Regions from separate parts of the Rothia sp. HMSC08A08 genome, predicted to be linked through region 1. Evidence: predicted binding sites of a transcription regulator. Region 1 holds the regulator's gene; the other holds the start of a gene.
What was found. Region 1 encodes HspR, which represses chaperone genes until heat shock. Its sites were predicted from a motif close to AAGTTGAGTCNNNNNGACTCAACTT; they were not measured.

Region 1 (4,421 bases):
TGCAGGAATAAATGAGGGCAGCTCGGGGAACCAGTAATGCGTGTAATCCGTAATCGCCAGCACATCCGCAATACCCGTGGTCACCCAGAAGAACCAGTACGACCAGCCGACGAAAAAGCCCGCGCGAGTACCCAAAATATCAGATACGAAATCGGTAAATGACTTGTACTTAGGGTTCGACAGCAGAATCTCGCCCATCGCACGCAGCACAAAATAGATAATGATGCCAATAATCGCATAGACAAATACGATGGAAGGGCCCGTCAGCGAAATAGTCTTCGCCGATCCTAGAAATAACCCCGTACCAATTGCACCGCCGATAGCGATGAGCTGGATATGCCTGTAACTTAATCCACGCTGCAGGCTCTCTTCACCCGTGGAACTCTCATTCTCGGTAACTGTATGCTTGGAAGGTCGCTGTGTCACTATTCCTCTTTTCTGTGTGTGCTCTGCCCTGCGGGCTACAACCTCGACAGGAAGCCCCGACCTTCGGGGCATAGCGATACGGTTCGGACTTTTTCGCGTAAGCGCAGCTCATAGCAAATCGCGCCGTATGCGCCGTGACTACACAGAATTCTACCCGCAAAAGATGCATACCTCGCATGAACCTTGGCTATGCCTATGCTATCTGGGGGTGGCGACACGCCGACGATGCTTCTCCCAGCCAGCACTCTCCCCCGCTAATACGCTGAAAATAATGCTTATCGCAAAAAATATGTTAAAACTTTACGATTAAATAAACTTTCCTGAGGTTTGCCGCTACAATTGCAATGCCCGGTGTGGAAATACCGCATTACTCATCTCATCACAAAACATCAGGAGGACACTCACTCATGGGTAAACTATCAAATGCTGCACTGCGCCTCACCACGGGCGCGCTCGTGCTCGATGCAGGCATCAAGAAACTCGGCGCCGACGAAGGTACCTACGCATATCTGCAGCAGATGGCGGCATCAGGTGTGCCCGCCGTCGCCAAGCTCGACCCCAAAACCTTCGGTAAACTTATTTCCTACTCGGAAACCGCGCTCGGCGCTACCCTGCTGACCCCTTTCATCCCCAGCCGTCTGGCGGGCGCGGGTCTGACCGCCTTCGGTGCGAACCTCATGACCATGTACTTCCGCAACCCCAATATGCATGACGGCGCATTCCGACCCACTCAGGATGGGCAACAGCTCGCCAACAACATCGTGATTCTCGGCGCGGGTCTGGCACTGCTGTTCTCCGGCAAGAATAAGTAGCCTGCACGGCGACTTCGCGGTCGTAAAGACCAAACGGGGGCAGTTTCTTCATTCGAATGAAGAAACTGCCCCCGAAACTTTTAGTCCCCAGATTTTTAACAGTGCTCGCCGCCGAGCGCCGCTACGTTATCCTGATAGGTATGTCATCTAACGAGCAGAACGCGCAAACCACCGCATCAGCCAACGCCGATGCGCCCCAGACGCCCGAGAAGAAAACGGTACCGCCCGAGTTCTTCCGCCAGCCCTACTCCTTCGTGCGCCGCGGCGACCGCCTGACCTCGCGCCGCCAAAAAGCGTGGGACACCTACTCCCAAACCCACGTGCTCGACATACCCCGGCTGCGGGCAGATACCTCTGTAGCCCCCGAAGCCACCTTCGACCCGGTCACAATCTACGGACGCGAAGCCTACCAGGTTGTCGAGATCGGTTCCGGGCTGGGTGAAGCAATTGTGCACCGCGCCTCCGAAATGCCCGAGGCGAACTTCCTTGCCGTTGAGGTCTACACCCCTGGCATTGCGGATCTGCTGCTCAAGATGGGGCAGGCCGGGGTTGAGAATGTGCGCGTCGCTCAGGCTAACGCCCCCGAATTGCTCGATAACATGCTGGAAGAAAATTCGGTTGATGAGCTCTGGGTTTTCTTCCCCGACCCTTGGCACAAGTCACGCCACCACAAACGTCGTCTGGTCTCCCCCGCTTTTGCCGACAAGGTTGCGCGCGTGCTCAAACCCGGCGGAATCTGGCGCTTGGCCACCGACTGGGAAGAATACGCCCACGTGATGCGCGATGTTATGGAGGCGCACCCCGATTTCGAGAATCTGCATGCCGGTGAAGGCGCTACCGAGGACGACCCCGTCGGCGGGTGGGCGCCGCGCTGGGAGGGGCGCATCCTGACTAGCTTTGAACGGAAGGCTCGTGAGGCGGGCCGCTGTGCCCACGACCTGACGTATAGGCGTAAATAAGTTATCTGCTGGGGAAAGGGTAACGATACCTTCCGGCGACGCCATCGAATAAAGCTAGGGAGATAAAGCAAGAACCGCTTGCCTAGCAAACGGTTCCAGATGCTCTTTCAGCATCTTGGCTGATGAGCTATATCAACCGTACCACACTGGCTGTCCGCCCCTATTTCTGCCGGTACAGCACCACCGCCGAGGAACGTTTGCGCGGTGCCGGGCGCTGACCCCGCTGAATGTTCACCACATCCCCGCGGGTGCTGGCTGCGAATACTCGTTCCGCCAGCCCCAGCTTGGCGTGCGCATCCTCAAGCTGAGCCTGCAGGCGGGCAATATGATCCCGGTGTTCCTCAACCATCTCTTCAAGCTCAATAATCCGGCGGATTCCCTCAAGCGAAACGCCTTCCTGCGAGAGTTGCTGAATACGCTGAAGTAAATCCACATCGCGCTGCGAATAGCGCCTGGCCTTACCCGGCGCACGCGAAGGCTGCACCAGCCCCAGGCGGTCGTATTGGCGGAGCGTCTGCGGGTGCATACCCGCCAGCTCCGCCGCCACCGAAATCACAAAAACCGGCCTGTCGGTGCTGTAGGCAGACGCCGATGATTGCTTACTATGGGCACTCATAAGCTACCTAACTTTCTTCAAAAGGTCCTCACGGGGGTTCTCCTGCGGCGCCAGGGCAATGAACTTCTCGAAGGCTTCCTTCGCTTCATCGCTCAGGTTCTGAGGCAGGTGCACCTCAGGGATCACCAGCAGGTCGCCGGTGCCCGACTTGGTTTTGAACCCGCGTCCTTTCGCACGCAGTTTACGACCCACACTGCCGGGGGTTAGTCGCAATTTGACGGTTTTACCGCCGGGTACGGGCACTTCCAGCACACCGCCATTGACGGCTTCCTCTAGGGTCACGGGGGCGCGCAACACTAGGTTGTTTCCCTCGCGGCTGTAGTGCGGGTCATCCGAAACGCGCACGGTCACCATCAGATCGCCGCCGGTGCCGGGGCGTCCCTTACCACGCACACGCACTTTCTGCCCGTCCTTCACACCCGCCGGGATGCGCGCCTCAGTACTCGTGCCGTCCGGCAGGAACACGGTCGCCTTGGTGCCCGTGTACGACTGCGGCAGGGTAATACGTGTGCTGGTGGAGAGGTTATTATCCTGCGGGGCACGCTGCTGCCTGCCGCCGAAGCCTTGAGCTCCCCCGAACCCGGTGGCATCCCCAAAATCGGCACTCGTGAACCCGGCGGTACGGCGTGAACCACCCGCGCCGCCAACGCCACCACCGAAGAGTCCACCGAGCAGGTCTTCAATGTTGATACCTTCGCCACCGCCGCTGGTCGTGAAATGCACGTTTTGGCCGTTAAATCCGCCGAACCCACCGGCACCACCAAATCCGCCAGCGCCGCCTCCGAAGCCGCCATTAGCGAACCCTGCGGCACCGTATTTACGAATCTGGTCGTATTCTTCGCGCTGTTTCTTATCCGAGAGTACATCGTAGGCTTCGGAGACTTCCTTGAATTTCTTCTCGGCTGTCTCGTTCCCGGGGTTTAGGTCGGGGTGATATTTGCGCGAGAGTTTGCGGTAAGCCTTTTTAATATCAGATTCAGAGGCGTCTTCTTTCACGCCGAGGGTTTTGTAAAAGTCTTCTGACAGCCAGTTTTCGCTTGCCATGTAAGTTCTCCTTCCCCGTCGTCCGGGGTTCTTGTAACGCCCCGTCCAAAGGGGCACAACCTTAGTTTTTAATCCTATATAAAGTTTAGTCTACTAGACTCAATTTTGGAAGAGAAATCCCGTAGAAAACCGCGGAAATATACGGTAAACGGGCGGGTTCTCAATTTCTCAAGAACCCGCCCGTTGTGTGCTCTACGGAGCGTTTACTCGGCGACAGCCACCGCAACTTGGGCGGTGCGCACCACGCGATCATTCACGCGGTACCCGTATCGCAGAACCATCGAAATATGGTCCGGTTCTACCTCTCCGGTTGGCTGCTGGAGCACCGCCTCGTGAATATTCGGGTCGAAGGGCTCGCCCACCTCGCCGAAGCGTTCCACGCCTTCCTTCTTGAGAGACTCCTCAAGTTTGGCAGCGATTGCAGCGAAGGGACCTTCCTGCAGGTCACCGTGCTTGCGTGCGGCGTCAATATCGTCGAGCACCGGCAGAAGCAGGCTCACAATATCGCTCGCCACAAACTCCCGCAGCTGCTCCTTCTCGCGGGCGGCACGGTTCTTAAAGTTT
Region 2 (4,421 bases), on a different contig from region 1:
ACCTCTACGGTATCGCCGTCGTGTATAGCGCCCGAGAGGATACCCTTCGCCAGACGGTCGCCGATCTCGCGCTGTACCAGGCGGCGCAGCGGGCGGGCGCCGAAGGCCGGATCGTACCCTGCCAAGCCCAGCCACTCCAGGGCGGCGGGGGTAACATCCAGGGTCAGGCGGCGGTCGGTCAGACGCTTGCCCATGCCCTGAATCTGCAGGTTCACAATCTGTCCCAGATGCTCGGAAGAGAGCGGCTCGAACATGATGATGTCATCCAGACGGTTCAGGAACTCGGGGCGGAACGCCTGGTGAACCACCTGCATCGCCTTCTCGGTGCGCTCCTCAAACGGCATCTCCTGATCGACCAGGTACTGGGAACCCAGGTTCGAGGTCAGAATCAGAATCACGTTGCGGAAGTCCACGGTGCGACCCTGACCGTCAGTCAAACGACCGTCATCAAGCACCTGCAGCAGGATATCGAAGACCTCGGGGTGGGCCTTCTCAACCTCATCCAGCAGCACCACGGAGTAGGGGCGACGGCGCACAGCCTCGGTCAACTGACCGCCCTCTTCGTGACCCACGTATCCGGGAGGCGCACCCACCAAACGGGAAACGCTGTGCTTCTCGCCGTACTCACTCATGTCGATGCGCACTAGGGCGTGCTCGTCGTCAAACTGGAACTCCGCCAGAGCCTTTGCGAGCTCGGTCTTACCCACGCCGGTCGGTCCCAGGAACAGGAAGGAACCAATCGGGCGGTTCGGGTCGGAAATTCCGGCGCGGGCGCGGCGAACCGCATCCGCTACGGCAACAACGGCAGCTTCCTGACCGATCAGGCGTTCACCGATGCGTTTCTCCATCTCCAGCAGCTTCTCGGATTCACCCTGAAGCATGCGCCCGGCGGGAATGCCCGTCCAGGAAGAGATAACCTCGGCGATGTCGTCAGCCGTGACCTCTTCAGAGACCATAGCCTCGCCATGAGCCTCAGTTTCGGCGCGCTGAGCTTCTTCCAGTTCCTTCTCCTTGGCGGGAATTTCGCCGTAGAGCAGGCGGGATGCATCCGCCAGGTTACCCTCACGCTGTGCCACCTCGGCACGCGAGCGCAACTCGTCGATTTCGCTCTTGAGATCGCCCACGCGGTTCAGACCGGCCTTTTCGGCTTCCCAGCGGGCGTTGAGCGCATCCAGCTGTTCTTTCTTGTCAGCCATGTCTTTACGCAGCGCCGCCAAGCGTTCCTTCGACGCCGGGTCGGTCTCGTTCTTGAGGGCCAGTTCTTCCATGGTCAGGCGGTCTACGGCGCGGCGCAGCTGGTCGATTTCCTCGGGGGCCGAGTCGATCTCCATGCGCAGGCGCGATGCGGCCTCATCCACCAGGTCGATCGCCTTATCGGGCAGCTGACGTGAGGGAATGTACCTATTTGAAAGTGCTGCGGCGGCAACCAGGGCGGCATCGGAAATCTGCACCTTATGATGTGCCTCGTAGCGTTCCTTGAGCCCACGCAGAATACCGATGGTGTCATCAACGCTAGGCTCACCCACGTACACCTGCTGGAAACGACGTTCCAGGGCAGGGTCTTTCTCAATGTTCTCGCGGAACTCGTCGAGCGTGGTAGCGCCAATCATGCGCAGCTCACCGCGTGCCAGCATGGGCTTGAGCATATTGCCCGCGTCCATGGAACCTTCGGATGCGCCCGCACCAACCACGGTGTGCATCTCGTCGATAAAGGTGACGATCTGGCCTTCGGATTTCTTGATTTCTTCGAGCACGGCCTTGAGGCGTTCCTCGAATTCTCCACGGTATTTAGCGCCCGCAACCATGGATCCAAGGTCAAGGCTGATCAGGGTTTTACCGCGCAGGGATTCGGGGACGTCGCCAGAGACCATGCGCTGAGCCAGCCCTTCGACCACAGCGGTTTTACCGACGCCGGGTTCACCAATAAGCACGGGGTTGTTCTTGGTGCGCCGGGAAAGCACCTGCACCACGCGGCGAATTTCGGAGTCTCGGCCAATCACGGGGTCGAGCTTGCCTTCGCGGGCGAGCGCTGTCAGGTCGGTTCCGTACTTTTCAAGGGCTTGGAAGGTGCCTTCGGGGTCCGGGGTATCCACGGTGCGGTCTCCTCGTACTTGGGGAATGGTCTCTTCGATAACTTTGGCAGTTGCGCCCAGGTTTTCAAGCGCGCGAGCGGTATCGCTATCGCCGCTTGCGATGCCCAGCAGCAGCATTTCGGTGGATATGTAGGTGTCACCGAATTTCTGGGCGTGGGTCTGCGCGCTCTGGATAGCGGCGAGGGCGCTGCGGCTGAAGTTTGCGTTCTGTACGGATGCGCCAGATGCCTTCGGCAGCTTCTTAATCTCTGCGGATGCGGCTTCCGAAATGGCATCAATGTCGAGCCCTGCGGCCTTGAGAACCGCTACGGCAACGCCTTCTCGCTGATCCATCAGTGCTTTGAGGATGTGCGCAGGTTCGATGCTGGGGTTACCCGCTGTCTGCGCGTTCATATTAGCGGCGGAGAGCGCTTCTTGGCTCTTGGTTGTGAATTTTGCGTCCATAAATCTTATCCTTTCGCGTCTTGTGCGGGGCGCATCCTGCGCCTTCTTTTTACAGCTAACTTGAGTCTACTACACTCAACGTTTGGATGCAAGGGGTTACCGACGGTTTTCGGGACCAAAATTCGGGGCTAAAAAAGGCTCTTTATGTAAATAAAGCGGTGAAAAATACGCTTTATTTACATAAAGAGCCTTTTTTAGTGCGCGGGGGCGAGAATCAGATAGGCCTCAGTCCAAGAAGTCATACGGGCTTTGTTGTCGCGCCTGCTCCTCCAAAACCTCGTCGGTAACACCCTGCTGCATGCGCGCCGAGCGCCTATTAGCATTGAAAGCGACCACGGCGGCGGTAATAGCCATAGCAAAGGTCAAAATTCCGAAGGTATTCCCGAATCCTGCACCGTAGCCCACGTAATCGGCACCCGCGAGCGCACCAATTCCCGATACCGGCACCCCGGCACGGTAATCGGGAATGAACATCCCAAAGAGAAAAGCGAGCACCCAGCAGGCCCACACGGAAAATACGAATCCCCAGGATGCACCAACCCGCAGGTGCTCGCCTCCGTCAACGCGACGATGCGCATCACGAAGCATCCACCACGCGCCCAGGCACAGAATCACGGCTAGCGCGGGACCGAATGAGATAGCAAAAATGGGCACGAGATCACCAGCGGCACCAAAGAGGGCACGGCCGACGGTAATCCAAGCAGCAGAGACGAATGCCATGGGGTAGGCGGCGTAGAGGGTTGCAACCTGTATGAGGGCAGGTGTGCGTGCAGCTAATGAGTTTACATGCGGGTGCGATCCGGAGTGCTCTGATTTTTCGTTCACTGTGCCATCTTAAACGGTTTGTGCCCCGGACTGGTACAGCACTCACCATGTCAGCGGGCTTTCCGCGGTAAATCCCACATAAACCTAAACTTTAACCAAAAACTTTATTGTTATACTGAGCACATTGGGGGCTTGCGGGTACTCATGCCCCCTAGCGGTAAATAATAGGAGCCTACATGAAAATACTGGTTTTAGGAGCAAGCGGTCGCACCGGAAGCATTTTCACCCGCAAAGCGCTAGAGGAGGGGCACATGGTTACCGCCTATGTGCGTAACCCCGATAAGACGGTGGAGCTTTTGGGGGAACACCAGAACCTCATGATTGTCCCCGGTGCCCTGAACGATTCTGAGCGGCTCGCCACAATTTCTTCCGGACAGGATGTAATGGTTAGCATCCTGGGGCAGAAAGCTACGGTGCGAGAGTTTCTATCCACCACGTTCATGCAGAAGCGCCTGCCGCTCATTATGGATTCGGTAGTGGGTGCGGGTGTGAAGCACTGCGTTATTATGAGCGCCTACGGAGTGGGCGATACGGTACGGAGCGCATCTTTCTTAATGCGTGTAGTGTGTAAGACCATTATGCGCAGTATTTTTAGGGACCGCGTGAAGGCCGACGCTATGGTTACTAAGTATCAGCCGTATATTTCGCGGGCACTGCCGGGCAGGCTGACAGATAAGCCTGGTAAGGGCGGGGCGAAGGTGGTTGATGTGACGAGTGTTGCACAGGTTCCGGGCATCCCGACGATTGCTCGTGAAGATGTTGCTGATGCTCTGCTCAATATTGCGGGAAACCCACAGAACGCGGGGACAGATTTTTTGGTGACGATTGATGACGTTGTCCTACGGGCTACATAGAAATGCCCGGTAGGCTTAATGGCATGAACACTAATATTCAGGGGAATTTTCCTCAAGCAATTCTTTTCGATCATGACGGCACGCTTGTGGATACCGAGCCAGTGTGGGCCGCCGCGAAGGTTGCTCTGGCGGCCGAGTTCAGCGGCACCTGGACCGAGCAAGATACCCTGGATTGTCTGGGGCTTTCCATGAAATTTACGCTCGA

Region 2: the regulator HspR is predicted to act here: its motif matches at 2,595-2,619, upstream of clpB (ATP-dependent chaperone ClpB).

The regions. Positions count from the first base shown of each region.
Region 1 is NZ_KV793081.1:146,635-151,055, forward strand. It holds gene HMPREF3164_RS10060 (amino acid permease) at 1-426, opposite strand, end outside; gene HMPREF3164_RS10065 (hypothetical protein) at 834-1,238, shown strand; gene trmB (tRNA (guanosine(46)-N7)-methyltransferase TrmB) at 1,379-2,197, shown strand; gene HMPREF3164_RS10075 (heat shock protein transcriptional repressor HspR) at 2,358-2,813, opposite strand; gene HMPREF3164_RS10080 (DnaJ C-terminal domain-containing protein) at 2,817-3,857, opposite strand; gene HMPREF3164_RS10085 (nucleotide exchange factor GrpE) at 4,061-4,421, opposite strand, start outside.
Region 2 is NZ_KV793061.1:109,387-113,807, reverse strand. It holds gene clpB (ATP-dependent chaperone ClpB) at 1-2,537, opposite strand, end outside; gene HMPREF3164_RS03560 (hypothetical protein) at 2,763-3,362, opposite strand; gene HMPREF3164_RS03555 (NAD(P)-dependent oxidoreductase) at 3,539-4,216, shown strand; gene HMPREF3164_RS03550 (HAD family hydrolase) at 4,240-4,421, shown strand, end outside.